Regions from separate parts of the Citrobacter sp. RHB25-C09 genome, predicted to be linked through region 2. Evidence: predicted binding sites of a transcription regulator. Region 2 holds the regulator's gene; each other region holds the start of a gene.

What was found. Region 2 encodes ArgR, which controls arginine synthesis, uptake and breakdown. Its sites were predicted from a motif close to ANTGAATAAAAATACANT; they were not measured.
Positions count from the first base shown of each region.
Region 1: the regulator ArgR is predicted to act here: its motif matches at 9,336-9,353, upstream of argA (amino-acid N-acetyltransferase).
Region 3: the regulator ArgR is predicted to act here: its motif matches at 6,422-6,439, upstream of argF (ornithine carbamoyltransferase).

Region 1 is NZ_CP057483.1:3,560,600-3,571,248, reverse strand. Features, by position in the region: gene ptrA (pitrilysin) at 1-2,521, shown strand, start outside; gene recB (exodeoxyribonuclease V subunit beta) at 2,514-6,059, shown strand; gene recD (exodeoxyribonuclease V subunit alpha) at 6,056-7,882, shown strand; gene argA (amino-acid N-acetyltransferase) at 7,972-9,303, opposite strand; gene amiC (N-acetylmuramoyl-L-alanine amidase AmiC) at 9,539-10,649, shown strand, end outside.
Region 2 is NZ_CP057483.1:470,380-481,028, reverse strand. Features, by position in the region: gene rpsI (30S ribosomal protein S9) at 161-553, opposite strand; gene rplM (50S ribosomal protein L13) at 569-997, opposite strand; gene zapE (cell division protein ZapE) at 1,217-2,341, opposite strand; gene zapG (Z-ring associated protein ZapG) at 2,534-2,932, shown strand; gene degQ (serine endoprotease DegQ) at 3,101-4,468, shown strand; gene degS (outer membrane-stress sensor serine endopeptidase DegS) at 4,559-5,626, shown strand; gene mdh (malate dehydrogenase) at 5,701-6,639, opposite strand; gene argR (transcriptional regulator ArgR) at 7,054-7,524, shown strand; gene yhcN (peroxide/acid stress response protein YhcN) at 7,748-8,011, shown strand; gene HVY19_RS02260 (barstar family protein) at 8,069-8,341, opposite strand; gene HVY19_RS02255 (NAD-dependent succinate-semialdehyde dehydrogenase) at 8,371-9,819, opposite strand; gene aaeB (p-hydroxybenzoic acid efflux pump subunit AaeB) at 9,910-10,649, opposite strand, start outside.
Region 3 is NZ_CP057483.1:3,754,325-3,764,973, forward strand. Features, by position in the region: gene HVY19_RS17725 (valine--tRNA ligase) at 1-2,123, shown strand, start outside; gene HVY19_RS17730 (DUF898 family protein) at 2,227-3,426, opposite strand; gene HVY19_RS17735 (GNAT family N-acetyltransferase) at 3,614-4,111, shown strand; gene HVY19_RS17740 (topoisomerase II) at 4,118-4,948, opposite strand; gene miaE (tRNA isopentenyl-2-thiomethyl-A-37 hydroxylase MiaE) at 5,053-5,865, opposite strand; gene rraB (ribonuclease E inhibitor RraB) at 5,878-6,303, opposite strand; gene argF (ornithine carbamoyltransferase) at 6,467-7,471, shown strand; gene HVY19_RS17760 (YhcH/YjgK/YiaL family protein) at 7,557-8,009, opposite strand; gene HVY19_RS17765 (ArgR family transcriptional regulator) at 8,197-8,676, shown strand; gene pyrL (pyr operon leader peptide) at 8,775-8,876, shown strand; gene pyrB (aspartate carbamoyltransferase) at 8,912-9,847, shown strand; gene pyrI (aspartate carbamoyltransferase regulatory subunit) at 9,862-10,323, shown strand; gene ridA (2-iminobutanoate/2-iminopropanoate deaminase) at 10,400-10,649, shown strand, end outside.

The DNA of each region.
Region 1 (10,649 bases), 1.3 Mb from region 2:
GCCGTACCGTACCGCGTTCTATCTGGAAGTTGAAAACGATGCGCTTTCAGGCGCGGTTGATCGTCTTGCTGACGCGATTGCAGACCCCTTGCTGGATAAAAAATACGCCGAGCGCGAGCGCAATGCGGTCAACGCGGAGCTGACGATGGCCCGAACTCGTGACGGTATGCGGATGGCGCAGGTGAGTGCGGAAACCATTAACCCGGCACACCCAGGCTCCCAGTTTTCCGGTGGCAATCTGGAAACTTTAAGCGATAAGCCGGGTCATCCTGTGCAGCAAGCCTTAGTCGATTTCCATAAAAAGTACTACTCCGCCAACCTGATGAAAGCGGTGATCTACAGCAATAAGCCTTTGCCCGACCTGGCAAAAATGGCAGCAGCTACCTTTGGCCGAGTCCCCAACAAAAACATCAAAAAACCGGAGATCACTGTTCCCGTCGTCACTGATGCGCAAAAAGGGATCATCATTCACTATGTTCCGGCGCTGCCCCGTAAAGTGCTGCGCGTCGAGTTTCGCATCGACAATAACAGTGCCCAGTTCCGTAGCAAAACCGATGAACTGATCACCTATCTGATCGGTAATCGCAGCCCAGGCACGCTGTCTGACTGGTTGCAGAAACAAGGGCTGGTGGAAGGCATTCGCGCTGATTCTGACCCAGTGGTTAACGGCAACAGTGGCGTTCTGGCGATTTCCGCCACGTTGACCGATAAAGGGTTGGCCAATCGTGAAGCGGTGGTGGCGGCTATCTTCAGCTATCTCAATCTGTTACGCGAAAAAGGTGTCGATAAGCGTTATTTTGACGAGCTGGCGCATGTGCTGGATCTCGATTTCCGCTATCCGTCGATCACCCGTGATATGGACTACGTAGAGTGGCTGGCGGATACCATGATTCGTGTACCCGTAGCGCATACGCTCGATGTGGTTAATATCGCCGATCGCTACGATGCGAAAGCGATCCAGGCGCGACTGGATATGATGACGCCGCAAAATGCCCGCATCTGGTACATCAGCCCGAAAGAGCCGCACAACAAGACCGCCTATTTTGTTGATGCACCCTATCAGGTCAATAAAATCAGCGAGCAGATGTTTGCGGACTGGCAGAAAAAAGCCCAGGCCATTGCGCTGTCCCTGCCTGAACTTAACCCCTACATTCCTGACGATTTCACCCTGATTAAGCCGGAAAAAGAGTATGAGCATCCGGAGCTGATTATTGATGAACCCGATCTGCGCGTGGTTTATACGCCAAGCCGTTACTTTGCCAGCGAGCCAAAGGCCGACGTGAGCGTCATTTTGCGCAACCCACAAGCAATGGACAGTGCCAGGAATCAGGTCATGTTTGCCCTGAATGACTATCTGGCAGGAATCGCGCTGGATCAGTTAAGCAACCAGGCGGCGGTGGGCGGCATCGGCTTTTCTACCAATGCTAACAATGGGTTAATGTTGAATGCTGACGGTTACACCCAGCGTCTTCCGCAACTGTTCCAGGCATTGCTTGAGGGCTATTTCAGCTATAGCGCAACGAATGAACAGCTTGAGCAGGCGAAATCCTGGTACAGCCAGATGATGGACTCAGCGGAGAAAGGTAAGGCTTACGAGCAGGCCATCATGCCCGTGCAGATGCTTTCTCAGGTGCCTTATTTCTCCCGTGATGAACGTCGCGCGCTGCTGCCGTCGATCACCTTAAAAGAGGTGATGGCTTACCGTGAGGCCTTAAAAACCGGCGCTCGTCCGGAATTCCTCGCCGTGGGCAATATGAGTAAAGCGCAGGTGACAACGATGGCGCGGGATATTCAGAAACAGCTTGGCGCAAATGGCTCTGAATGGTGTCGAAACAAAGACGTTGTGGTGGATAAAAAACAGTCCGTCATATTTGAAAAAGCCGGAAGCAGTACAGATTCTGCGCTGGCGGCGGTATTTGTGCCAACCGGGTTCGATGAGTACAGCAGCTCAGCTTACAGCGCCATGTTAGGTGAGATCGTGCAGCCATGGTTTTACAACCAACTGCGAACAGAAGAGCAGTTAGGCTATGCGGTGTTTGCCTTCCCGACAAGCGTAGGGCGGCAATGGGGAATGGGCTTCTTGTTACAAAGTAGCGACAAACAGCCGTCTTATCTCTGGGATCGATATAAGGCCTTTTTCCCGACGGCGGAAGCAAAGTTGCGGGCAATGAAGCCTGAAGAATTTGCCCAGATCCAGCAGGCGATTATCGCGCAGATGTTGCAGGCACCGCAGACGTTGGGTGAAGAAGCGTCTAAGCTCAGCAAAGATTTTGATCGCGGTAATATGCGCTTCGATTCACGTGGTAAAATTGTGGAACAGATAAAACTGCTGACGCCGCAAAAACTTGCCGATTTCTTCCATCAGGCGGTGATCGAGCAGCAGGGCATGGCGATGCTGTCGCAAGTCTCCGGTAGCCAGAACGGGAAAGCGGAGTATGCGCACCCACAGGGCTGGAAAGTGTGGGAGAACGTCAGCGCATTGCAGCAAACATTGCCCCTGATGAGTGAAAAGAATGAATGATGTCGCTGAGCCTCTTAATCCTCTGCGCTTGCCCCTCACGGGCGAGCGCCTGATTGAAGCCTCTGCTGGCACGGGTAAAACCTTTACGATTGCCGCGCTCTATTTGCGCCTGCTGCTCGGGCTTGGCGGTTCAGCAGCCTTTCCCCGCCCGTTAACCGTTGAAGAACTTCTGGTGGTGACCTTTACCGAGGCCGCCACCGAAGAGTTACGTGGCCGCATTCGAAGCAATATTCATGAACTGCGCATTGCATGTTTGCGCGAATCCACCGATAACCCCCTTTATGCCAGCCTGCTGGACGAGATTGCGGATAAAAAACAGGCGGCGCAGTGGCTACTCCTGGCTGAACGGCAGATGGATGAGGCGGCGGTGTTCACCATTCATGGCTTTTGCCAGCGTATGTTAAGCCTGAACGCTTTCGAGTCCGGTATGCTGTTTGAGCAGCAACTCATCGAGGACGAATCCCTTCTTCGCTATCAGGCCTGTGCGGATTTCTGGCGTCGCCATTGCTATCCATTGCCGCGTGAAATTGCCCAGGTGGTGTTTGAAACGTGGAAAGGTCCGCAGGCGCTGCTAGGAGATATCAACCGTTATCTGCAAGGTGAAGCGCCAATGATCAAAGCGCCACCGCCGCAAGAAGAGACGCTGGCCTCTCGCCATGAAACGATCGTTAAGCGAATCAATACGCTAAAACAACAGTGGTGTGACGCGGTTGCTGAACTGGATGGATTGCTGGAGGCGTCTGGGATCGACCGCCGTAAATTTAACCGTGGTAACCAGGGCAAATGGATTGAGAAGATCAGCGCCTGGGCTCAGGAAGAGACGCAAAGCTATCAGTTACCAGAGGCGCTGGAGAAATTTTCACAGCGGTTTCTTGAAGAACGCACAAAACCAGACGGCGTTGTGCCGCGGCATCCGCTTTTTGTCGCCATTGATGAGTTGCTGGCCGAGCCATTAACCATCCGGGATTTGGTGATCACCCGTGCGCTGACGGAAATACGCGAGGCGGTTGCCCGTGAAAAACACCGCCGTGGCGAACTTGGATTTGACGACATGCTTAGCCGGTTGGATACCGCACTGCGTAGCGAAAGCGGGGATGCGTTGGCGGCAGCGATCCGTAGCCGTTTCCCGGTGGCGATGATCGATGAATTCCAGGATACCGATCCGCAACAATACCGAATTTTCCGTCGCATCTGGCAGCAGCAGCCTGAAACTGCGCTGCTGCTGATTGGCGATCCGAAGCAGGCCATCTACGCCTTTCGCGGCGCGGATATTTTTACCTACATGAAGGCCCGTAGCGAGGTCACTGCGCACTATACCCTCGACACGAACTGGCGTTCTGCGCCGGGCATGGTCAACAGCGTCAACACGCTGTTCAGCCAGATGGACGATGCCTTCATGTTTCGTGAGATCCCTTTCCAGCCGGTTAAATTTGCAGGCAAAAATCAGTCATTGCGCTTTGAATACCAGGGGCAAAGACAGCCTGCGATGACAATGTGGCTAATGGAAGGGGAAAGCTGCGGCGTCGGCGAGTATCAGAGCTATATGGCACAGGTGTGTGCCGCTCAGATCCGCGACTGGCTGAAAGCCGGGCAGACCGGGGAAGCCTTACTCTACAGTGGTGAAAAATCACGTCCGGTAAGCGCGTCGGACATCAGCGTGCTGGTGCGCAGCCGCCAGGAAGCGGCGCTGGTGCGTGATGCGCTTACCCTGTTAGCCATTCCTTCGGTTTATCTTTCCAACCGGGATAGCGTATTTGAAACGCTCGAAGCTCAGGAGATGCTCTGGATTTTACAGGCGGTGATGAACCCTGAGCGGGAAAATACGTTACGAAGTGCGCTGGCAACCTCGATGATGGGGCTGAATGCGCTCGACATTGAAACGCTGAATGGCAACGAAAATGCCTGGGATGAGGTGGTCGAAGAGTTTACGGGCTACCGGCAAATCTGGCAAAAGCGCGGCGTAATGCCCATGCTGCGTGCATTGCTGTCGGCGCGTCATATCGCTGAAAACCTGCTGGCAACAGCGGGTGGCGAACGCCGTCTGACGGACATCCTGCACATTAGCGAACTGTTGCAGGAGGCGGCAGCGCAACTCGAAAGCGAACATGCGCTGGTGCGCTGGCTATCACAGCATATTCTTGAACCCGACAGTAATGCTTCGAGCCAGCAAATGCGTCTGGAAAGCGACAAGCATCTGGTGCAGATCGTCACGATCCATAAGTCAAAAGGGCTGGAATACCCGCTGGTCTGGCTCCCGTTTATTACCAACTTTCGCGTTCAGGATCAGGCGTTTTATCACGATCGCAGCTCCTTTGAAGCGGTGCTGGATCTCAGCCACGCCGATGAAAGCGTGGCGCTGGCGGAAGCAGAGCGCCTTGCGGAAGATCTGCGTTTGCTTTACGTCGCCCTGACCCGCTCGGTCTGGCACTGTAGCCTGGGCGTTGCGCCTCTGGTGCGACGTCGGAGCGACAAAAAAGGCGATACCGATGTCCATCAGAGTGCGCTTGGCCGCCTGCTGCAAAAAGGCGAGCCGAGGGATGCTGCCGGGTTACGTGCTGCCATCGACGCCCTCTGCAACGAGGACATTGTTTGCCGCACCCCGGACACAGTCGATACTGAGGCGCTGCCTGCTTCGGTTGATATCGTGGCGTCGCTGTGGGCGCGTAGCATTCAGCGCGTGCCGGGTGATAACTGGCGCGTCACCAGTTATTCCGGGCTACAGCAGCGCGGCCATAGTATTGCGCAGGACCTGATGCCCCGTCTGGATATCGATGCCGCAGGCGTGGGTGAGGTTCTGGCAGAACCCGAGCTCACGCCGCATCAATTTCCTCGCGGCGCATCACCGGGGACGTTCTTACATAGCCTGTTTGAGGATCTCGATTTTACCCAACCGGTGGATGCCGCCTGGGTGCAAGAGAAACTGGAGTTGGGTGGATATGAGGCATATTGGGAGCCGGTGCTAACCCGTTGGATTGAGGCTATTCTACATGCGCCGCTCAATGAAAGTGGGATCGCGCTGAGCCATCTTTCTGCGCGCGATAAGCAGGTAGAGATGGAGTTTTATTTGCCCATCTCAGAGCCGCTCATTGCCGGGAAACTTGATGCACTGATTCGCCAGTATGATCCGCTCTCGGCAGGTTGCCCGCCGCTGGAGTTTATGCAGGTTCGCGGCATGCTGAAAGGCTTTATCGATCTGGTGTTTCGACACGACGGTCGCTATTACCTGCTGGATTACAAATCGAACTGGCTGGGAGAAAACAGTGCGGCCTACACGCCGCAGGCGATGGCGCAGGCGATGCAGTCACATCGCTACGATTTACAGTATCAGCTTTACACTCTGGCGTTACATCGTTACCTTCGCCATCGCATCGCGGATTATGATTATGCGCGCCATTTTGGCGGCGTGATTTATCTGTTCCTGCGCGGGGTGGATAGCGAATATCCGCAGCAGGGAATTTTTACAACCCGCCCTGATGGCGAACTGATTGCCCGGATGGACGAGATGTTTGCTGGCGTTGCGCTGGAGGAGACACCATGACGTTACAGAAGCAATTGCTTGCGGCCGTAGAGCAGAAGCAACTGCGCCCTCTGGACGCACAGTTTGCCCTGGCGGTGGCGGGTAAAGATGAGCCTGCCGTTGCGCTGGCGGCGGCGTTACTCAGCCGGGATGCGGGGGAAGGACACGTCTGTATGCCGCTATCACGGCTGGCAATAAGCGCGGATGTTCCGCCTTTTTTTGCCGCCTGCCTGAACGAAATCGGCGAGCCCGCAAGCTGGGAGGCGTGTCTGCTGGCGTCTGACGCAGTGAGTCGTGGAGAACGCCCTTCGCCAATGATCCTGCATGACGATCGACTCTACCTGAATCGAATGTGGTGTAACGAACGTACCGTTGCCTGCTTTTTTAGCGAGGTTAATCAAGCTATTGAGGTTGATGAAGCTTTACTGACTCGCACGCTGGAGCAACTGTTTCCGACGTCGGATGAAATTAACTGGCAAAAAGTGGCGGCGGCGGTGGCGCTCACCCGCCGCGTATCGGTGATCTCCGGTGGTCCTGGGACGGGCAAGACGACAACCGTTGCCAGGTTGCTGGCTGCGCTGATTCAATTATCGGACGGTGCGCGTTGTCGTATCAGGTTGGCTGCGCCCACGGGTAAAGCGGCGGCGCGTTTGACCGAGTCTTTGGGCAAAGCGTTACGTCAGTTGCCGCTGACGGATGAGCAAAAGAAACGTATTCCGGATGATGCCAGTACCCTGCATCGTCTACTGGGTGCCCAGCCGGGTAGCCAACGCTTACGCCATCACGCGGGTAACCCACTGCATCTTGATGTGTTGGTGGTGGATGAAGCGTCGATGATCGACCTACCGATGATGTCGCGACTGATCGACGCGCTACCGCCGCATGGGCGGGTGATCTTTCTTGGCGATCGCGATCAGCTTGCTTCCGTAGAGGCGGGGGCGGTGCTGGGTGATATTTGCGCCTGGGTAAGCGCCGGCTATACCCCTGAACGGGCGCAGCAGTTAAGCCGTCTGACGGGAATGCCGGTTCCGGCCGGAACCGGAAACGATGCTGCCACACTGCGGGACAGCCTGTGTTTGCTGCAAAAAAGCTACCGTTTTGGCAGTGACTCCGGTATCGGACAATTGGCGGCAGCCATTAATCGTGGCGATAAAACGGCGATCAACGCCGTTTTTCAGCACAATTTTAGTGATATCGAAAAACGGACGTTACAGCGTGAAGAAGACTACACCGCGATGCTCAATGAGGCGCTGGCAGGATACGCTAACTATCTGAAGTTGCTTAAGGAGCGAGCGGAGCCATCGGCGATTATCCAGGCTTTCAATGAGTTTCAGCTACTTTGTGCACTGCGCGAAGGGCCATTTGGCGTCGGCGGGCTGAATGAACGCATTGAGCTGGCAATGCAGCAGAAACGGCTGATCCATCGCCACCCGCATTCCCGCTGGTATGAGGGGAGGCCAGTTATGATCGCCCGTAACGACAGTGCACTTGGGCTGTTTAATGGCGATATTGGCATTGCGCTTGAACGCGAGCAGGGTTTACGGGTCTGGTTTGCGATGCCTGATGGCACAATTAAGTCAGTTCAGCCCAGTCGTTTACCCGAACATGAAACGACCTGGGCGATGACGGTGCATAAATCTCAGGGCTCTGAGTTTGATCATGCTGCGTTGGTTTTACCGACGCAGCGTGCTCCCGTCGTAACGCGAGAGTTGGTTTATACCGCCGTCACTCGCGCGCGTACTCGTCTTTCGCTGTATGCGGACGAGCGCATTTTGAATGATGCCATTGCCACTCGCACCGAACGCCGCAGCGGGCTGTCAGCACTGTTCGACAGCACGCGATAGCAATTTGCCTGATGGCGATGCAGGCGCATCTTATCAGGCCTACATCACCCCGCAGGCCGGATAAGCGTAAGCGCCATCCGGTACAGCAATTATCCCAAATCCGCCATCAATACTTTGGATTTCCGCTGGTAGTTGTACATCTCTTTTTTGCTCTTTGGCAGCAGGTCGATATCCACCGGCGTAAACCCGCGTTCCTGGAACCAGTGAATGCTGCGAGTCGTCAACACAAACAACTTACTCAGGCCGATTTGTTTCGCCTGGGCGGCGATACGATCCAGCAGGACTTCCCCTCTGGCGGAACTGCGATAGTCCGGATGAACCGCCACGCAGGCCATTTCGCCAATTTTCTCTTCCGCGAAGGGATACAGCGCGGCGCAGGCGATAGTCATGTTATCCCGCTGAATAATCGTAAATTTATCGATTTCCATTTCCAGTTGTTCGCGCGAGCGACGTACCAGAATGCCCTGTTGTTCAAGCGGGCGAATCAACTCAAGGATCCCGCCAATGTCGTTAATGGTGGCGCGACGGATCTGCTCGGCACTCTCCATAACAATCTGTGTTCCGATACCGTCCCGAGAGAACAGTTCCTGCAATAGCGCCCCATCCTCCTGATAGCTGATCAGGTGACAACGGCGAACGCCACTACGACAGGCCTTAACGGCTCCACGCAGGAACCGCACGGTGCCCGAGTTATAATCCCCGCGCGCTTCCTGCGCTTCAACGCGTGCCTGCGCTTCATTCGGGAAGAGTTCAGAAAGAATATTGCCGTCGTCGTCGATTACCCCCTGGGAAGAGCAGAAACCAATCATCTTCTCGGCTTTTAACTTAATGGCAAGTTGGGTGGCAATCTCTTCAGAAGTGAGATTAAAGCTTTCACCAGTGACGGAAACGGCAACCGGGCCCATCAGGACAATCGCGCCGCTGTCTAATTGACGGTGGATCGCCTCTTCATCGATGCGACGAATGCGTCCGCTGTGGCAGTAATCAACACCATCATCAACTCCCAGCGGCTGCGAAATAATAAAATTGCCGCTGACGACGTTAATGTGCGCACCCTGTAAAGGGGTGTTGTTCAGACTCATCGACAGGCGCGCGGTGATATCCAGTTGCAGTGTACCTGCCGCCTGCTTAACCAGCTCCAGCGTTTTAGCATCCGTGACCCGCGTATTTTTATGATACATCGGTTCATGATGATGAACGGCGAGATTGGCGTCGATCTGGGGACGTGCGCCATACACCACGACCAGGCGAATACCGAGGCTATGAAGAAGGCCGATGTCATTGACAATACTGGAGAAATTTTCATGCTCAATGGCCTCGCCGCCAAGCATAATGACAAACGTTTTTCCCCGATGGGTATTGATATAGGGAACAGAATGGCGGAATCCCTGTACCAGTTCGGTTCTACGCTCCTTCACCACGGCTTACCCTCATTGCATGATTATTCGAAATTACTGTATTTTTATTCTGTTTTGTCCCCCTGCGCAAGCATAAATTTTATCCTGACGCATGTTTCTTTTCAGTAATACCGTGAATACACAAAGAATGTTTACCCTTTTATAGATGACAGAATATGCGTCATTCGTTAAAGTTTCCGGTCAATTTGGACGTTTACTATCTCATCACCGTTAAGATTTACTTTTGCTCGGGAGAAGCATGTCGGGATCCAATCCACCAATCAGCCGCCGCCGTCTACTGCAAGGGGCGGGCGCCATGTGGCTATTGAGCGTCAGTCAGGTCGGTCTGGCTGCTGCCAGTCAGGTCGTCGCGGTTCGCGTATGGCCAGCATCCAGCTACACCCGTGTGACGGTGGAATCGAATCAACAGTTGAAGTACAAACAGTTTGCCCTGAGTAATCCAGAACGCGTGGTTGTCGATATTGAAGGCGTGAATCTCAATTCGGTTCTGAAAGGCATGGCGGCGCAAATTCGCGCTGACGATCCATTCATTAAGTCGGCGCGGGTGGGGCAGTTTGATCCGCAAACCGTGCGCATGGTGTTTGAACTTAAGCAAAACGTGAAGCCGCAGCTGTTTGCATTGGCGCCGGTGGCGGGCTTTAAAGAGCGCCTGGTGATGGATCTCTATCCCGCCAATGCTCAGGACGTTCAGGATCCGCTGTTAGCGCTGCTCGAGGACTACAACCGAGGCGATCTCGACAAACAGGTACCGCCAGCGCAAAGCGGCCCTCAGCCGGGGAAAGCCGGGCGGGATCGTCCTATTGTCATCATGCTCGATCCGGGGCATGGTGGTGAAGACTCCGGCGCGGTAGGGAAGTACAAAACGCGTGAGAAAGATGTCGTGTTGCAAATCGCTCGCCGACTGCGTGCGCTGATCGAGAAAGAAGGCAACATGAAGGTCTACATGACGCGTAACGAAGATATCTTCATTCCGCTGAAAGTGCGTGTGGCAAAAGCGCAGAAGCAGCGCGCCGACCTTTTTGTTTCGATTCACGCTGACGCCTTTACCAGTCGGCAACCCAGCGGTTCATCTGTTTTTGCGCTGTCAACCAAAGGGGCCACCAGTACGGCGGCAAAATATCTGGCCCAGACTCAGAACGCCTCAGATTTGATTGGCGGCGTGAGTAAAAGCGGCGATCGCTACGTCGACCATACGATGTTTGATATGGTGCAATCTTTGACCATCGCCGACAGCCTGAAGTTTGGTAAAGCGGTGCTGAACAAGCTCGGCAGAATTAATAATCTGCATAAAAATCAGGTTGAACAGGCCGGGTTTGCGGTACTGAAAGCGCCGGATATTCCCTCGATCC
Region 2 (10,649 bases):
TGGATGATAGTTTACCAGATTTTGTGACCTTTGTGGTGAGTCGATTCTGGAAAAGGGGAAAAAGAGACGCCAGTCAGCGTATTACGCCAAATCCAGCCATAAAAAAACCCGCCGAAGCGGGTTTTTACGTCTGTAGCAATCTGCCAGAGGCAGACAACCATTAACGTTTGGAGAACTGCGGACGACGACGTGCTTTACGCAGACCGACTTTCTTACGTTCAACCTGACGAGCGTCACGAGTAACGAAGCCAGCTTTACGCAGTTCAGAACGCAGAGACTCATCGTACTCCATCAGAGCGCGGGTGATACCGTGACGGATCGCACCAGCCTGACCAGAGATACCACCACCTTTAACAGTGATGTACAGATCCAGTTTCTCAACCATGTCGACCAGTTCCAGCGGCTGACGAACTACCATGCGGGCAGTTTCACGACCGAAGTACTGTTCCAGAGAACGTTGGTTGATAACGATTTTGCCGTTGCCCGGTTTGATGAACACGCGAGCTGCGGAACTTTTGCGGCGACCAGTGCCGTAGTATTGATTTTCAGCCATTGCCTATAATCCCGATTAGATGTCAAGAACTTGCGGTTGCTGTGCCGCGTGGTTGTGCTCGTTGCCTGCGTAAACTTTCAGTTTACGGAACATAGCACGACCCAGCGGGCCTTTTGGCAGCATGCCTTTAACCGCGATTTCAATCACACGCTCAGGACGGCGAGCAATCATCTCTTCAAAGGTCGCTTCTTTGATACCACCGATGTGACCGGTGTGGTGATAGTACACTTTGTCAGTACGCTTGTTGCCAGTTACAGCAACTTTGTCAGCGTTCAGAACGATGATGTAATCACCGGTATCTACGTGCGGAGTGTATTCCGCTTTATGCTTACCGCGCAGGCGAGAAGCCAGTTCAGTAGCCAGACGGCCCAGAGTTTTACCGGTCGCGTCAACAACATACCAGTCGCGTTTTACGGTTTCTGGTTTAGCTGTAAAAGTTTTCATTAAAAGCTTACCCAATAAATAAGTTACACGTTGGTGAACACCCAAACGTTTAGTCAGTTGAGGTTCACACGACAAAGTACGGCAAACCTACCCCTTCGAATAGCTAATGCCGACACATAGAAAGTTTCGGGAAAAAAACCTTCTCGTAACGTGGGGTCGCAAGATTATAGAGAAGTTGAGGTCAAAGATCGACCCCTAAATGTGATTTGAACAGGGTAATTACGGCATATGTTCACGCTTCAGATATTCCTCGCTCTGCATCTCCTGCAAACGCGACAGGCATCGCTGGAACTCGAACTTCAGACGCTCCCCCTGGTAAATCTCATAGAGAGGCACCGCCGCGCTGACCGCCAGTTTGACATGGCGTTCGTAGAACTCATCCACCAGCGCAATAAAACGACGCGCTTCACTTTCCATAAGGGGGGTCATCACCGGCACGTCAAACAACATGACGGTGTGAAACAAACGCGACAGCGCAATATAGTCGTGCTGGCTACGCGCGTCGACGCAGAGCGTGGTGAACGAAACGGCCAGCGTCTGGTTTTCAACGCCCAGCGTCGGCAACGGTCGGTGATTGATCTCCAGCACCGGCGCATGCTGGCGCGTAACGCCTGCCAACGCCAGCCAGAGTGCGTCCATCTGCTGCTGCGTCTCATCATTCAACGGAGAAAGCCACAGGTGGGCCTGGGTCAAGGTACGCAGACGATAATCCACGCCGGCATCCACATTCATGATGTCACAATGCTGTCTAATGGCATCGATGGCGGGAAGAAAACGCGCCCGTTGTAGCCCGTTGCGGTACAGCTCATCGGGGGGAATGTTAGACGTGGCGACCAATGTAATTCCGCGCGCGAACAGCGCCTTCATTAAACCGCCGAGCAGCATCGCGTCGGTAATGTCGGACACGAAAAACTCATCAAAGCACAGCACATCGGTTTCAGCCTTGAACCGGTCAGCCAGCGTCTCCAGCGGATCGGTCTGCCCTTGCAGCGCCGTCAACTCTTCGTGGACCCGCAACATAAAACGGTGAAAGTGGAGGCGCTGTTTTCGTTCCCCCGGAAGGCTATGGTAGAAGAGATCCATCAGCCAGGTTTTACCACGTCCAACGCCGCCCCACATATATAGGCCGCGCACCGGGGCATTTTCTGTTTCTTCTTTTTTCCCCAGTAGCTTGCCAACGCGGGCCAGCAATCCTTTCGCCTCTGGCGCAGCCATTTTTTTCACCGCCAATGCCGCGTAAATCGCTTCCAGGCGGGCAACCGCTTCTTTTTGGACATTGTCAGGTTGATGAGTACCGTCTTCTAGCGCTTTACGGTAACGCGATGTTGGGGAAATGCTTTGCATGATATTATTGTAATTCCTTGATATTCGGTGCGCCGTCGTGCAGGGTTGACGAAAAAAAGGCCGTTCTACACTACGCGATATAGATACAGGATTCCACTTCTGTGGGATTAGCGGTTATAGTGGCAGTAACAGGCGCGGGCATGGAGCCTAAAGCCAATACCCTACGGAAATACAAGACAACGGGAGATGTTCATGACCTGGGAATATGCGCTCATTGGTTTAGTTGTTGGCATCATTATCGGTGCCGTAGCCATGCGTTTTGGCAATCGCAAGTTACGTCAGCAACAGGCGTTGCAGTACGAACTGGAAAAGAATAAAGCGGAACTGGAAGAGTACCGTGAAGAGCTGGTGAGTCACTTTGCCCGCAGCGCCGAGCTGCTGGATACCATGGCGCATGATTACCGCCAGCTGTATCAGCACATGGCAAAAAGCTCCAGCAGTCTGCTGCCGGAACTGTCAGCAGAATCGAACCCGTTCCGTAACCGTCTGGCGGAGTCTGAAGCCAGCAACGATCAGGCGCCGGTACAAATGCCGCGCGACTATTCCGAAGGGGCTTCCGGCCTGCTGCGTAGTGGCGCAAAGCGCGACTAATCGCACAATGTAAAGATTTTTATCGGGCGCAGCGATTGCGCCCACCTCTTCTCTCTCGTCCCGACTATCATTTAATCATTATCCTCATTGTTAGCAGACTGAAAATTCAATAACATCAAGCTGTTTTGAATCGTCTTTCCTTTCACTCAAGGTACGAGAGCAGGATCCATGAAAAAACAAACCCAGCTGTTGAGTGCATTAGCGTTAAGTGTCGGGTTAACTCTCTCGGCGCCGTTTCCCGCTACCGCGTCGATCCCCGGCCAGGCTCCAGGCCAACCGGCACTTCCCAGCCTCGCCCCAATGCTTGAAAAAGTTCTTCCGGCGGTGGTGAGCGTGAAAGTGGAAGGTACTGCGACCCAGAGCCAGAAGGTCCCGGAAGAGTTTAAAAAGTTCTTCGGCGACGAACTGCCGGATCAGTCAACGCAACCTTTCGAAGGCCTCGGTTCCGGCGTCATTATTGATGCCACTAAAGGCTATGTCCTGACCAATAATCATGTAATCAGTCAGGCGCAGAAGATCAGTGTGCAACTGAACGATGGACGCGAATTTGACGCCAAACTGATTGGCAGTGACGATCAAAGCGATATCGCCCTGTTACAAATTCAAAATGCCAGCAAGCTGACGCAAATCGCCATCGCCGACTCAGATAAACTGCGGGTAGGTGATTTTGCCGTAGCGGTAGGTAACCCGTTTGGTCTGGGGCAAACCGCCACCTCCGGGATTATCTCGGCGCTGGGACGCAGCGGGCTGAACCTCGAGGGTCTGGAAAACTTTATCCAGACCGACGCCTCAATAAACCGAGGTAACTCCGGCGGCGCGCTGCTGAATCTGAACGGGGAACTGATCGGTATTAACACCGCGATCCTTGCGCCAGGCGGCGGCAGTATCGGGATTGGTTTTGCGATTCCCAGCAATATGGCGCGGATTCTGGCGCAGCAGTTGATTCAATTTGGCGAGATTAAACGCGGTCTGTTAGGTATTAAAGGCACGGAAATGACGGCTGACATCGCCAAAGCGTTCAAGCTTGATGTTCAGCGTGGCGCATTTGTCAGCGAAGTGATGCCTAACTCCGGATCTGCCAAAGCGGGCGTGAAATCCGGTGATGTCATCACCAGCCTGAACGGTAAGCCGCTGAACAGCTTTGCGGAGCTACGTTCGCGCATTGCCACCACCGAACCGGGCACGAAAGTGAAACTGGGCCTGTTGCGTAACGGTCAGCCGCTCGAAGTCGAGGTTACGCTGGATACCAGCACTTCCTCTTCCGCCAGCGCGGAGATGATTGCCCCGGCGTTACAAGGTGCCACGTTGAGTGACAGCCAGCTTAAAGACGGCAGCAAAGGCATCAAAATCGACAGCGTAGAAAAGAGCAGTCCCGCCGCCCAGGCCGGGTTACAGAAGGATGACGTGATTATCGGTGTCAACCGTGACCGCGTGAACTCCATCGCTGAAATGCGCAAGGTTCTGGAAGCCAAACCGTCCATCATTGCGCTTCAGGTCGTTCGTGGAAACGAGCGCATTTATTTGCTCTTGCGCTAATTCCTGAAATCCGGACATCAGCCTCGCGTGTGATGTCCGGTTAACTCGTGGTATGCTGCTGCCGTTTCCTTTATTAATGACGCCTCCATCATGTTTGTGAAGCTCTTACGTTCGGTTGCAATTGGTTTGATTGTCGGCGCCATTCTGTTGGCCGCCATGCCTTCGTTACGCAATATCAACCCCCTTTCAGCCCCACAATTTGACAGTGCCGACGAGACGCCCATTAGCTATAACTCAGCGGTGCGCCGCGCTGCGCCTGCCGTCGTCAACGTGTATAACCGCAGTATGAACAGTACCGCGCATAACCAGCTGGAAATCAGAACGCTGGGGTCCGGCGTGATCATGGATCAGCGCGGCTATATCATTACCAACAAGCACGTGATCAACGATGCCGATCAAATCATCGTGGCATTGCAGGACGGGCGAGTCTTTGAAGCCCTGCTGGTCGGGTCTGACACCTTGACGGATCTTGCCGTGTTGAAGGTCAATGCGACCGGTGGTCTGCCCACGATCCCCATTAATACCAAGCGATCTCCGCACATCGGCGATGTGGTGCTGGCCATCGGTAACCCCTATAACCTTGGGCAAACCATCACCCAGGGAATTATTAGCGCTACTGGTCGTATTGGCCTGAACCCGAGCGGACGACAAAACTTCCTGCAAACGGACGCTTCTATCAACCACGGGAACTCCGGCGGTGCGCTGGTTAACTCGCTGGGAGAGCTGATGGGTATCAATACCCTGTCGTTCGATAAAAGCAATGACGGCGAAACGCCGGAAGGGATCGGTTTTGCCATTCCGTTCCAGTTAGCCACCAAAATTATGGATAAGCTGATTCGCGACGGCCGCGTTATTCGTGGCTATATTGGCATTGGCGGACGTGAGATCGCCCCGTTACATGCACAGGGTAGCGGAATGGATCAGATCCAGGGGATCGTCGTCAACGAAGTCGCGCCAGACGGTCCGGCGGCGAGCGCGGGAATTCAGACCAACGATCTGATTATCTCGGTTAACAACAAGCTCGCAGTTTCAGCGCTGGAGACAATGGATCAGGTTGCGGAGATTCGTCCAGGTTCGGTGATCCCGGTGGTCGTGATGCGGGATGATAAACAGTTGACGCTTCAGGTGACCATTCAGGAGTACCCGGCAACCAATTAGAGGCCGGGTAGTACGCATAAAAAAACCGGAGGCAATTCAAATGCTCTCCGGTTTTTTATTGCTCAATGAATCTATTACTTATTCACGAACTCTTCGCCCAACTGGATATCTTTCTTCAGGGTATCCAGCATGCCTTCCAGCGCGTTCTGCTCGAATGCGCTCAGTTTGCCGATGGACTGGCGCTCTTCCACGCCGTTTTTACCCAGCAGCAGCGGCTGAGAGAAGAAGCGCGCGTACTGGCCGTCGCCTTCTACATAGGCACATTCAACCACGCCTTTTTCGCCCTGCATTGCGCGAACCAAGGACAGACCGAAACGGGCAGCAGCCTGACCCATAGACAGGGTTGCCGATCCGCCACCGGCTTTGGCTTCAACCACTTCGGTACCCGCGTTCTGGATGCGCTTAGTCAGATCGGCCACTTCCTGCTCGCTGAAGCTCACGCCCGGGATCTGCGACAGCAGCGGCAGAATCGTCACGCCGGAGTGTCCGCCAATCACAGGAACTTCAACCTCGCCAGGCAGTTTGCCTTTCAGTTCTGCAACAAAGGTGTTGGAACGGATGATGTCCAGCGTAGTCACGCCAAACAGCTTATTCTTGTCGTAAACACCCGCTTTTTTCAGTACTTCTGCGGCGATTGCAACGGTGGTGTTTACCGGGTTGGTGATGATACCAATGCACGCTTTCGGACAGGTGGTCGCGATCTGCTGCACCAGGTTTTTCACGATACCCGCGTTAACGTTAAACAGGTCTGAACGGTCCATACCCGGCTTACGCGCAACGCCTGCGGAGATCAGCACCACATCAGCACCTTCCAGTGCCGGAGTGGCATCTTCACCGGAGAAACCTTTGATTTTCACAGCAGTAGGGATATGGCTCAAGTCAACGGCCACACCGGGAGTCACTGGAGCGATGTCATACAGGGAGAGTTCTGAACCTGAAGGCAGTTGGGTTTTTAACAGTAATGCTAGCGCCTGGCCAATACCACCAGCTGCGCCGAGGACTGCGACTTTCATCCTAAACTCCTTATTATATTGATAAACTATGTATTTGTTGCTCCGCGCGGCGACCTTAATCCACAAATTCGATGAATACAATAATCCGTATTCAAATCTGTGTAGTCCCTCGAATTTAGCGTTAATGCACTTAATTTGCGTAATTCGGGGAGCGCTATGCAGCAGAACAACTTTCCAACAGGTGGTGACAATATACCCTACTGCCTGCCCAAAACAACATCAATTTGATAACAATTAATTTACTTTTAAGCTTATTTGCGCGCCGTGACATAGGCATGTTTCTTGATAACGAAATTTGATAAAATCCCGCTCTTTCATAACATTATTTCAGCCTTCAACCAGGCAGACTATTTGCATAAAAATTCATATGTGTGCATAATAATGTTGTTTCCATCCTCATACTATGGGTGACTTATGCGAAGCTCGGCTAAGCAAGAAGAATTAGTAAAGGCGTTCAAAGCGCTACTTAAAGAAGAAAAATTCAGTTCGCAGGGTGAGATTGTTCTCGCGTTACAGGATCAGGGCTTTGACAACATTAATCAGTCCAAAGTCTCCCGCATGCTGACTAAATTTGGTGCAGTCCGCACCCGCAACGCCAAAATGGAGATGGTTTATTGCCTCCCGGCTGAACTGGGTGTGCCGACCACCTCCAGCCCGCTGAAGAATTTGGTTCTGGATATCGACTACAACGACGCCGTCGTGGTGATCCACACCAGCCCAGGTGCTGCCCAACTGATTGCGCGCCTGCTGGACTCTCTGGGTAAAGCGGAAGGCATTCTCGGCACCATCGCCGGGGATGACACTATCTTCACGACCCCGGCCAATGGATTTTCAGTCAAAGATCTCTACGAAGCCATTCTCGAACTGTTCGAACAAGAACTTTGATTCCCCTCTTCCCGCCGCGACATGTGGCGGGATAGCCCCATCTGAGATCTCTGACTCCGTTAATTGCCGTGCTGCTGATTTAACAGTAAGTGCGCTTTTCACGCATTCACGCAAAAAATACTTAGCACGGTATTAATTTATCGCGTTACTAGTGTATACTTAATTTTGTGATGAGGGTCACGAAACGAAGGCCCCCAGAAAAAAATTCGACGAGGTACTTATCATGAAAATCAAAACAACTGTAGCCGCTTTAAGCGTTCTGTCTGTTCTTTCTTTCGGCGCTTTCGCCGCTGATTCTATCAACGCTGAACAAGCGCAAAATCGTGAAGCTATCGGTTCTGTTACCGTTAGCGCAATTGGCTCAAGCCCAATGGATATGCATGAAATGCTGAACAAAAAAGCCGAAGAAAAAGGGGCTTCAGCGTATCAGATCACCGAAGCACGTAGCGGTGACACCTGGCATGCTACTGCCGAACTGTACAAATAAACCCTCGTCGTCTAGCCCGACGATGTTGCCCCCGACTGTCGGGGGCTTTTTTATGCCTCAATGGCGGACGTTAAAACGCAGTTGCCCTTCCAGCTCTTCTTCTGCTTCATCGAACAATAAAATCAGCGCGCCGTAGCGTCTGCGTAGTTTTTCAGGCAGATGAACAAACTCTATCTCCAGCGGTAACGGTAAGGCTTCCCCTGTGATGACGTCCCAGAGAGAGTCGAGATCGCTGACTTTTTCTCTGGCCAGACCGAACATCTGGGTAAATTCACGATAAAAATCGCTTTGGTCTTCAATCTCATCAAAATCAAATGTATAGATATTCATCTATCGCTACCTTCCTACCGCGACTCTGACTACAAACCACCCAAATGCAGAGTTTTGACTTCAAGAAACTCATCTAACCCCAGCACCGATCCTTCACGCCCCAACCCAGACTCTTTCACTCCGCCAAACGGTCCCAGTTCGGTGGATACCGCACATTCGTTAATACCAATCATGCCACTTTCAATGGCCTGAGAAACGCGGAACACACGCTGCAAATTTTGCGTATAAAAGTAGGCCGCCAGACCAAACGGCGTGTTGTTTGCGCGCGCAATTACCTCATCTTCGGTGCTGAAGCGGAAGCAGGCGGCAACCGGACCAAATGTCTCTTCTCTGGCAAGCTGCATATCGTCACGGCATTCGCCCAACACCGTAGGCTGCCAGAAGTTCCCCCCCAGCGCATGCGCCTTACCACCCGCGAGGACACTGGCGCCCTTCGCCACGGCATCTTCAACATGTTCGCGGACCTTATTAACCGCAGACGGTTCGATCAGCGGCCCCACAACCACGCCATCATCCAGACCGTTGCCCACTTTCAAGGCCTGAACCGCATCGGCCAGTTTGCGAGTGAATTCGTCGTAAACTTTTTCATGGATAAAAAAGCGGTTCACGCTAACGCAAACCTGCCCGGCATTACGGAATTTGTTGGCAATCGCCCCTTTCACGGCAGCGTCGATATCGGCATCGTCGAAGACGATGAAAGGCGCGTTGCCGCCCAACTCCATCGACACTTTTTTCATGGTTTCGGCGGCGTTACGCATCAACGTTTTACCGACGGCAGTTGAACCGGTAAATGAAATTTTGCGCACATCGTGGCTCGCCATGATGGCGTCGCTAATTTCTGGGGTATTGCCCGCAACGGCATTGAGTACGCCATCGGGAACGCCCGCTATTTTCGCCAGTGCGAGGAGGGCAAACGCGCTGAGCGGTGTATTATTGGCTGGTTTTATCACCCCGGTACAGCCCGCCGCCAGCGCCGGACCGAGCTTACGCGTCAGCATTGCCATTGGGAAATTCCACGGGGTTATCGCCGCCACAACGCCTATTGGCTCGCGGGTGGCAAGAATACGGGAACCGGGTTTGACCGGTGGAATGATCTCACCATTAGCTCGCTTGGCCTGCTCGGCAAACCATTGGATAAAGCTGGCGGCGTACTCTACTTCGCCTTCCGCTTCTTTCAACGGCTTACCTTGTTCAGTCGTCATCAGACGGCCAAGCCAGCTTTTATTTTCAATAATCAGTTCATACCAACGGTATAAAATCGCCGACCGCTCTTTGGCCGTTTTTGCCCGCCAGCCTGGGAAAGCCCTGCTGGCCGCTGCAATCGCCTCTTCGGTCTGCTGTTTCCCCGCTTTCGCTACCTTTGCGATCGTTTCGCCGGTCGCGGGATTAAGCACATCAAAAGTGGTTTCCAGCGTTTTCCAGTGCCCATCAACCAGATATCCCGTCTGAAAAAGTTCGTTATCCTGGAGCGTTTGCATGGTGTTTTCTCCTTTCGATGTCATGATTTGCGCACGTCGAATAAGTATAGCCATAAAAAAACCGACGCCTTTGGCATCGGTTTGTATGGGTTAGCTATCTGTCAGTGCATGCTGGTACTTGTGCAACATGCCGGTCAACCGTTTCACCGGCTCGGTCACCTGCGGCGGCGCTTCCCAGACCCGTAGTTTTTCCTGGTAGACATCAAGCTCCTCTAACAGCTGACGGAAGTAGCGCCGGCGCTTATCGTCGTTACTTGCGGAGATGACGCGATCCGCCGTACGGCGCAGTTGGCGGTGGAAGGCCGAAAGATCGTCGTTGATCGGAATGGGCGCGTCGCGCAGGCGCTGGTGCGCAATGATCATCGTCAGCGCCAGGCGGAATTTCGGCAGGTCGCCCGGGAATTTGTTCAGTAGCAAAAAGAGCTGCTGATACAGCGCGGGCAAATGGTTTTCTTTGCGCCGTACGACATTGGTCGTCATTGCCGAGACTGCCGCCGATACAAACTGATTGAGCAACACGCGTCCTGTGCGATCACGTGAGTTATCCCGCACCAGCATGATGACCAGAAAAGCCAGCACACAGCCGACAATCTGCCCTAACGCATTGTCCAGAAACAGGCTGAAATGGAACGTCATCGGGTTATCCAGCACGATGATATTAATCGTGCTCGCCAGCGCGCCCATCGACCCCAGCCGTCGCTTCTGCACTTCAATCCCAAGGAAGAACCCCAGCACCGCGAGGCTCAGACAGAGCAGTAGCATACTTTGTTGCGTATTGGGGAGGATCACCAGGAAATAGAGCGCCCCCAGCGGTAGTGCAGCAAGGGTGC
Region 3 (10,649 bases), 1.1 Mb from region 2:
TGATCGGCAAATTCGTCATGCTGCCGCTGGTTGACCGCCGCATCCCGATCGTTGGTGACGAACACGCCGACATGGAAAAAGGCACCGGCTGCGTGAAGATCACGCCAGCGCACGATTTCAACGATTATGAAGTGGGTCGTCGTCACGCCCTGCCGATGATCAACATTCTGACCTTTGATGGCGATATCCGTGAAAGCGCGGAAGTGTACGACACCAAAGGCGAAGAGACTGACGTTTATTCCAGTGAGATCCCGGCTGAATTCCAGAAGCTGGAGCGCTTTGCTGCGCGTAAAGCCGTGGTTGCCGCAATTGACGCACTCGGCCTGCTGGAAGAGATTAAACCGCACGACCTGACCGTGCCTTACGGCGACCGTGGCGGCGTGGTTATCGAACCGATGCTGACCGACCAGTGGTACGTCCGTGCCGACGTGCTGGCAAAACCGGCGGTTGAAGCCGTTGAAAACGGCAGCATTCAGTTCGTGCCGAAGCAGTACGAAAACATGTACTTCTCCTGGATGCGTGATATTCAGGACTGGTGTATCTCCCGTCAGCTGTGGTGGGGACACCGTATCCCGGCATGGTACGACGAAGCGGGCAACGTCTACGTTGGCCGTACCGAAGACGAAGTGCGTCAGGAAAACAACCTCGGTGCCGACGTTCAGCTTCGTCAGGACGAAGACGTTCTCGACACCTGGTTCTCCTCCGCGCTGTGGACCTTCTCTACCCTCGGCTGGCCGGAAAACACCGACGCCCTGCGTCAGTTCCATCCCACCAGCGTGATGGTCTCCGGTTTCGACATTATCTTCTTCTGGATTGCCCGCATGATCATGATGACCATGCACTTCATCAAAGATGAAAACGGCAAGCCGCAGGTTCCGTTCCATACCGTCTACATGACCGGTCTGATTCGTGACGACGAAGGCCAGAAGATGTCCAAGTCCAAGGGCAACGTGATTGACCCGCTGGATATGGTCGACGGTATTACGCTGGCCGAACTGCTGGAAAAACGTACCGGCAATATGATGCAGCCGCAGCTGGCTGAGAAGATCGCCAAACGTACCGAGAAGCAATTCCCGAACGGCATCGAACCGCACGGTACCGACGCCCTGCGTTTCACCCTGGCAGCACTGGCCTCTACCGGTCGCGATATCAACTGGGATATGAAGCGACTGGAAGGTTACCGTAACTTCTGTAACAAGCTGTGGAACGCCAGCCGCTTTGTGCTGATGAATACCGAAGATCAGGATTGCGGCTTCAACGGCGGTGAAATGACGCTGTCGCTGGCGGATCGCTGGATCCTCGCGGAATTTAACCAGACCGTTAAAGCGTACCGCGAAGCGCTGGATAACTTCCGCTTCGATATCGCCGCAGGCATTCTGTATGAGTTCACCTGGAACCAGTTCTGTGACTGGTATCTGGAACTGACCAAGCCGGTGATGAACGGCGGTTCTGAAGCCGAGCTGCGCGGCACCCGCCATACGCTGGTTACAGTGCTGGAAGGTCTGCTGCGCCTGGCGCACCCGATTATTCCATTTATTACGGAAACCATCTGGCAGCGCGTGAAGTTGATTTGCGGCATTAGCGCAGACACCATCATGCTGCAGCCGTTCCCGGAGTATAACGCGGCACAGGTAGACGAAGCGGCGCTGGCCGATACCGAATGGCTGAAGCAGGCGATCGTTGCCGTGCGTAACATTCGTGCGGAAATGAACATCGCACCGGGCAAACCGCTGGAGTTGCTGCTGCGTGGTTGCAGCGCTGACGCGATGCGTCGTGTTAACGACAACCGTAGCTTCCTGTTGAACCTGGCTCGTCTGGAAAGCATCACCGTGCTGCCTGCCGATGACAAAGGTCCGGTTTCCGTGACCAAGATTATCGACGGCGCTGAACTGCTGATCCCGATGGCGGGTCTGATCGACAAAGAGGCCGAGCTGGCACGTCTGGCGAAAGAAGTGGCGAAAGTCGAAGCTGAAATTGGCCGCATTGAAAGCAAACTTTCCAACGAAGGCTTTGTGGAGCGCGCACCTGAAGCGGTGATCGCCAAAGAGCGCGAGAAGCTGGAAGGTTATGCCGAAGCGAAAGCGAAGCTGATTGAACAGCAGGCGGTTATCGCCGCGCTGTAAGCGGAGTGCCGCTGACGGAATGCCGGATGGTGACGCGCTGCGTCTTATCCGGCCTACGGGAGTTTCCAGGCCGGATAAGGCAATGCCGCATCCGGCTTTTTTATTACATAAAATAGAACGTTGGCATGATGCCGCGAGACAGACGAGATACCACACCACCGTCAACGCGTTCATCACTGTCCGTCAATTCCAGCGCATCCAGATCGCCCACCACGTAAGTATTTTTCGCCAGCCAGGCAATCAGCCACATTCTTAGCAGCGGATACGCCAGACCGGCCGTGATCGCCGAAAGGACATACAGACCGCCCATGCGATAAACCATGCCGTGAAACGTCAGCGTTGAACGAAAACGAATTTGACCATTCGCTAACTGCAGGTTATTGAGGAAATGATTGCGGAACGCCACGATCATATAACTGACGGTTACCCCAATACCCAGATAATAAATAATCTGGCACATCCAGTACTGGCGCTGATATTCAATTATAATCAACGCTTCAATCTCGCTTTCCGACATACCCGATACGTCAAGTTCCGCTATCGACTGAATTAATGCAGCTGCAATTAACCCCACGACCAGGAGAAAAGGTGCCAGTGCCGCCAGCGCTAACATCGCCGACTTAATACAGTGCCAGACGTTAACCTGAACCGTAAAACGGTGGATACCATAATTCCCGCCCTGGCCGACAAGGGTCATCAGCCGACTGTAGGTCACGCCACTCACGGTACCAAGCCCAAAAATGCTAAACAGGCCCAGTAAAATCACAGTGAATACGATCTCCCCAACGCTTTCCACCGGGCAGATCTGTAGCAGAATGGCAAACACGACCGCCCACGCCAGTAGCATCAACATCGGCAGGAAAAAGACAGTCCAGTACGCCTTCAGCAAAGAGCAGTGGAAGCCGAAGCGCACATTATTGAGCGACGTCATCAGTGCCTGGAACTGGAGGCTTTTCACGATCAGCACCGGAATGGCGAGGAGCAACAAGCCGATCACTAATGCGCCTGCTATTGGATAATCCATACTAATCAAAACGATACTTATAATATAAATAGCGAGCAGCATAAACCAACTAAAAAAAACATCGCCGCCGGTCACCTTCCAGGCAAACGGCTGTCCGTTTAATGTCATGTTGGAATAAATGTAGCGGCGGCACTTCATTAATGCCCACGGTAAATATATTCCGAGCGTCACCAGAACCAGTAATGAATTGACAAGGCAAATAAGAAAATAACTCCCGCCATCGCCACGAAATTCAAAGGCATGAGACGGAGGCGTCCCTTTTATAAGATTTTCCTGCATAATAAATCCCTGAGTGTTTTATCCTTAAAAATCCTAATTATTAGCAGGCAAGCGTATTACCTGCGTAATTAATATTACCTGATTACTGTTTAAATTAACATCAGTCGTCCGCGTTATAAGGCACTTGCATCGCCTGGCAGAGGGTGCTATTAGTGCAAATTATGAGTGTTATTAACCGGGTAGTGAAATGAATGTAGTCGCGTCTCTCACGTTACGTCGTCTGACGATTAACGATAACCAGGCTATCGCCGCGGTTATTCGTCAGGTTTCCGCCGAATATGGTCTCACCGCAGATAAAGGCTATACCGTTGCCGATCCGAATCTGGACGAACTGTATCAGCTTTACTCTCAGCCCGGTCACGCCTATTGGGTCGTGGAGCACAATGGCGCAGTCGTGGGCGGCGGCGGCATTGCCCCGTTATCCTGTAGCGAACCGGATATTTGTGAACTGCAAAAAATGTACTTTTTGCCGACCATACGCGGCCAGGGGCTGGCGAAGAAGCTGGCGCTGATGGCGTTGGATCACGCCCGCGAGCTGGGATTTAAACGCTGCTATCTGGAAACAACTGCGTTTCTCCGCGAGGCGATTGGTCTGTACGAACATTTAGGATTTGAGCATATCAGCGAGCCGTTAGGCTGCACCGGGCACGTCGACTGCGAAGTGCGGATGCTCAAACCCCTGTAAACCTCGTTATTGCATTTCTGGCGAGACGGAAAGTCGAATTACGCCAGCAGCATTGGCTGCTGGTAATTTCAAAACATCCTTCCACATGTCCTGAATCAGATCGCAAGCCACTTTCTCTTTGCCTATCCCTTTCTGCGGTTCGGCCATAATTTGCAAATTCTGACCGTAGCGTTGCGCCAGTGCTGGAACCACGCTGCGTAGATCCTGCAATGCCTGCTGTTTTTCCGCATCCGTTACCGCGTGCCGGCCTGTTCCGTACGCCGCTCGCATCATCGCAACATCACTGTCCATTCGACGATTGATAATCTCCTTCGGGATAAGACGCATCGGGTTTATTCCGCCTTTTACCGCCGGAAAAAGAAAACGGAAACACTCCTCGTTGCCTTTTTTCTGCACCGCTGCAATTTGTTCGAGATTGATTTTCATATAGTCGATGACGTTTTCATCCGGCGCATTTTGCAGGCGCGCCATCTGAACCTGGAGGATCTGCGGCTGCACGGCATCAATGAGCTGCTGCTCCGTCTTCCCTTCTTTACGCATCTGGATTGTCTGATCGCGGATCTGCGTCCACAGCGCGGGCTCTTGCTCCTTCAATACCTGCATCGTCGGCAGTGAAGACATTGCGTCACTGAACTGTTGCTCTTCGCTTTGACCGGAGGCCGCCTTTTCCCTTGGGATCAGGTAATGCACATCAAAAACGTTCCACACGGCGATCGCTACCAGCATCACCACTACGCCGGAGACTTTGCCGAGCCAACCTTTTTTACGAAACAGGCCAACGACAGCAGCGATAACCGCGCCAACGTAGCCTGCGAGAATGACGTGTGTCCAGTTCATCAAGATTCCTTACCTGCGACATCAAAAGGTGCAGAGGATAAAAAAGGGATATTTTTCACCCCGTTGCGCGCTTTGTCACTGCACATTTAGCAGAACTACCGGAATTAAGAGGCCACAGGAACGCCGCTGTGAAAACGGAATTCCGCGTCTGGCGATGTTATTAATGCGGCTTCCACTTCGCCGAAATAGCGAATACGAGGCGCAATATCGTCTCGTGATACCGCCTGCGCCAGCGCGAGGTAATCCTGGTAATGACGCGCTTCAGAACGCAGCAAAGAGAGATAGAATTTTTGTAATTCATCGTCGAGGTACGGCGCTAAAGCCGCAAAGCGTTCGCAGGAACGCGCTTCAATGTAGGCTCCGCAGATGAGCTTGTCGATTAAGGTCAACGGCTCGTGCGTGCGCACACCTTTTAGCATCCCTTTGGCATAGCGGCTGGCGGTGATCTTCACATAGGGAATATTGCGTGCCTGCATGGCTTCACGCACCTGCCAGAAATGATGCAGTTCTTCTTTAATCAAAAGCACCATACTGTCGATGAGCCTCCGCCCCCACGGATCGTCCGTTTCAGGCATGACGCTTTTACTAATCTGCTTCTGTAATGCCATAAAGTCTGGCTCGGGCCCTTCCCGGAAAGCAAAAGCTTCATAGGGCTGTAGCCAGCTCAACAGTGCATCCGCCCCCGGTTTATCCGCCACATATTTACGCACCAGCAGCATCGCGGTTTGCGCCGCTTTCAGTTCGCAGATGAGATGGTCGGTGAGTAAGAGAGGAAGATGCTGCGGCAGCCGCGCCTGGTCAATCCACGCTTGCGGCGTCGGACAGTGCAGAAATGAGAGAACCGGAGAGAGTATTTGCGGGTAGTCCATGAGTAACCTGTTGAAACAGTACGGCAGCGAGTGCCGCCGCACTTTCAGTATTTGAAGTCCTTAGTGACGCACGCCGTCGTCTTCGTCGTCGATGTAGTCTTCATCTTCGCCGTCTTCACCTTCTTCGCCGTTCGGATCTTCAAAGTAGGTGCCCCAGCCGTCGTATTCGACCTCATACTTCTCTGCCAGGTTCATCAGTTGTTCAACCTGAGCGTCGATCAGTTCAGCATTCAGCGCGCATTCGCTAAGGATGTCACAGCAAATCACCGTGTCACCTTCTTCCACTTCCAGCTCTTCCGGCTCGGTGACTTCATAGCCGAGCTTGAAAGCTTCTACCGCGGCTTTTTCCAGGGTTTCGAAATCGTCTGCGGAAAGATGGTGCTCGATGGTATACAGCGCGTCCGGGTCGCTGCCATCATCCAGTAATTCTTCAATAATCAGGCGCGTCTCTTCACGCTGCTCTTCCAGTAGTTCCGGGTTTGCCATGGCTCGTTCCTCATAATGTCCTGCCGATACTCTTATTGTCACATACCACCGTCATTGCCTCCACCTTTCCAGAAAAGATTTGTTAAACGGGGTTGCAAATGCATAACCATCCATATAAATTGAATTTTAATTCAATAAGTGGCTTATGCCTCAGGAGGGAACTATGTCAGGTTTTTATCAGAAGCATTTTTTGAAGTTACTCGATTTCACCTCTGCTGAACTCACCGCGCTGGTGCAACTCGCCGCCAAACTGAAAGCCGATAAAAAAAACGGCAAAGAAGAACAAAAACTTACTGGTAAAAACATCGCGCTCATCTTCGAAAAAGACTCGACCCGTACACGATGCTCTTTCGAAGTTGCCGCTTACGACCAGGGTGCTCGCGTTACCTATCTCGGATCCAGCGGTAGCCAGATTGGGCATAAAGAATCAATTAAAGACACGGCCCGCGTGCTGGGCCGTATGTATGACGGCATTCAGTATCGCGGCTATGGCCAGGAGATTGTGGAAACGCTGGCTGAATATTCCGGCGTTCCGGTATGGAACGGCTTAACCGACGAGTTCCACCCGACCCAACTGCTGGCGGATCTGCTAACGATGCAGGAGCATTTACCGGGCAAAGCGTTCAACGAAATGACGCTGGTTTACACCGGCGATGCGCGTAACAACATGGGCAACTCGATGCTGGAAGCCGCGGCGCTGACCGGTCTGGACCTGCGCCTGGTAGCCCCTAAAGCCTGCTGGCCAGAAGCCGCGCTGGTGGCGGAATGTAGCGCAATGGCGAAGAAAAACGGGGGGGCGATTACGTTAACGGAAGATATCGCCGCCGGCGTTAAGGGCGCGGACTTTATCTATACCGATGTCTGGGTGTCGATGGGTGAGCCAAAAGAAAAATGGGCGGAACGGATCGCCCTGCTGCGCGATTATCAGGTAAACAGCCAGATGATGACGCTGACTGGTAACCCGCAGGTGAAGTTTCTGCACTGCCTGCCCGCGTTCCATGATGACCAGACGACACTTGGTAAAAAGATGGCGGCGGAATATGGCCTGCACGGCGGAATGGAAGTGACCGATGAGGTCTTTGAATCGGCGGCCAGCATCGTGTTCGACCAGGCCGAGAACCGGATGCACACCATTAAAGCGGTGATGGTGGCGACGTTAGCTCAGTGATGGGGCGTTTTGCCGGATGGCGACGCGCAGCGTCTTATCCGGCCTACATGTTCAGTAGGCCGGGTACCCTCCGGCAGAAAAAGCCTTACTCCACCAGCAGTTTCACCACGGCTTTACGTACCGTTGCCGGTGCGCCGACCGCGCAAAGCGGCTTGTGGACTTCACCCGGATAAAAGACGACGAAATCACCGTCATTCAGAATGACGGTTTTCTCTTGTTCACCTTCCGGTAAAAATGCGATGTCTTTATCCGCCAGCCAGTCCGTTTCCGGCGTACCCGCAGGCAGTACGCTGAAGGTCATTCCTTCCTGACCCTTCAGGACAATCTGGATATCAAGATAACGCGCGTGATACTCCGCACGGCGCTTCTCGTGTGGCTCGGTCATGTCTTCGGAAATCAGGTAAAACAGACGGCTGCCGTCAATGTCATGTTTCCCTTTTTCCGTTGCTTCGGTGACGTTTGCTTTTATGAACTCAATGGCCTGGCGCAGCTCTTCAGGAAGCCAGGATTGTAGATGGTGAATATTGCCAACGATCATCTCATACCTCACATTCAAAACAGCGTTTCATTTTTATTTGTTATACGAGAAAATTTGCTGGCGTACCATCTCTATCTTGCGAAGTTTTGCGTCAGCGCATGTTTATTGTCGGCATTTTACGGCGGTATGGAGGCTCTGAACGGCTGTACCATGTTGGCGTTGGCGAATAATAAAGTAAGGTGCATTTATGAAGGATTATGATGATTACTCCGCCAAAGAGCAGCAGCAACTGGCGGTTTGTCAGCGCCTGATTAGCGGAAAAAGTTACCTCTCTCAGGAAGAGATACGCCGGGATATGCAAGATCATGGTTTTGTCAGTATTAGCCAGTCGTCGGTGTCACGACTGCTGAAGCTGCTTGGCGTCATAAAAATTCGTAATTCGAAAGGACAAAAGATTTATTCCGTGAATCCGCATTTACATCCCGCGCCGGATGCCGCCCGTTCGGTGGCGGAAATGGTGGTAAGCGTGGAGCATAACAGCGAGTTTATCCTTATCCATACCGTGGCTGGATACGGCAGCGCAGTCGCCAGAATTCTGGACTATCACGCGATGCCTGAGATTCTTGGTGTGGTAGCAGGTAGCAATATCGTCTGGGTCGCACCAAGGGTGATACAGCGAACCGGCCTGGTCCACAAAAGGATTAATTACTTACTAAGAATGAATTAATATTCATTAAAACCGTTTGCGTTGAATAAAATCGTCATTTTTTGCTTGATCCGCAAACGGACCTGAGTATAATCGCGGACAATTTGCCGGGAGGAAGTATGGTCCAGTGTGTACGACATTCTGTCTTACCGCGTCTGAAAACAGACGCTGGCCTGCCGTTTTTCTTTCCGTTGCTCACCTATTCCCAGCCCCTCAATTGAGGGGCTTTTTTTTGCCCAGGCGTCAGGAGATAAACATGGCTAACCCGCTATATCAAAAACACATCATTTCCATAAACGACCTCAACCGCGATGAACTCAATCTGGTGCTGGCGACAGCGGCGAAATTAAAAGCGAACCCGCAGCCTGAGCTGCTGAAGCACAAGGTGATTGCCAGCTGCTTCTTTGAAGCGTCCACCCGCACCCGCCTGTCATTCGAAACCTCAATGCATCGTCTGGGCGCCAGCGTGGTCGGTTTCTCTGATAGCGCCAATACCTCCCTGGGCAAGAAAGGTGAAACGCTGGCGGATACCATCTCAGTAATCAGCACCTACGTCGACGCCATCGTTATGCGCCACCCGCAGGAAGGCGCAGCGCGCCTGGCGACCGAGTTCTCGGGCAACGTGCCGGTGCTGAACGCCGGCGACGGTTCGAACCAACACCCTACCCAGACGCTGCTGGATCTGTTCACCATTCAGGAAACCCAGGGCCGTCTGGATAATCTGCACGTGGCGATGGTTGGCGACCTGAAGTATGGCCGTACCGTTCACTCCCTGACCCAGGCCCTGGCGAAGTTTGACGGCAACCGCTTCTACTTTATCGCGCCGGACGCGCTGGCGATGCCGCAGTACATTCTGGATATGCTCGACGAAAAAGGCATCGCCTGGAGCCTGCACGCCTCAATTGAAGAGGTGATGGCGGAAGTGGATATTCTGTACATGACCCGCGTGCAGAAAGAGCGCCTGGATCCTTCTGAATACGCCAACGTGAAGGCGCAGTTTGTCCTGCGCGCCAGCGATCTGGTCGGCGCGCGTGAAAATATGAAAGTCCTGCATCCGCTGCCGCGCATTGATGAAATCGCCACTGATGTCGATAAGACGCCGCATGCCTGGTACTTTCAGCAGGCGGGTAACGGTATTTTCGCGCGCCAGGCGTTACTGGCACTGGTTCTGACTAGCGATCTGGCACTGTAAGGGGAGAAAACAAAATGACACACGATAATAAACTGCAGGTTGAAGCGATCAAACGCGGTACCGTAATCGACCACATTCCCGCCCAGATCGGTTTTAAATTGCTGACCCTGTTCAAGCTGACCGAAACAGATCAGCGCATCACCATCGGCCTGAATTTACCTTCCGGCGAAATGGGCCGCAAAGACCTGATCAAAATCGAGAATACCTTCCTGACCGCCGAGCAGGTTAACCAGCTTTCTCTGTACGCTCCGCAGGCCACCGTGAACCGTATCGATAATTACGAAGTGGTTGGTAAATCACGCCCAAGCCTGCCGGATCGCATCGACAGCGTACTGGTCTGCCCGAACAGCAATTGCATCAGCCATGCTGAGCCCGTTTCATCCAGTTTTGCAGTGAAAAAGCGCGCGGATGATATCGCGCTCAAATGTAAATACTGTGAAAAAGAGTTTTCTCATTATGTGGTGCTGGCCAACTAATTGGGGTTGGTTATAAATTCTCGGCTCCTTATAATGGCCGAGAACATTCTATTACCGCTGTAATTCAGGAGAAATCATGAGCAAAACAATCGCGACGGAAAATGCACCCGCAGCTATCGGTCCATATGTTCAGGGCGTAGATCTGGGCAGCATGATCATCACTTCCGGTCAGATCCCGGTTGATCCGAAAACCGGCAGCGTACCGGAAGACGTGTCCGCTCAGGCACGTCAGTCGCTTGAAAACGTTAAAGCCATCGTTGAAGCGGCTGGCCTGAAAGTGGGCGATATCGTTAAAACGACCGTATTTGTAAAAGATCTGAACGATT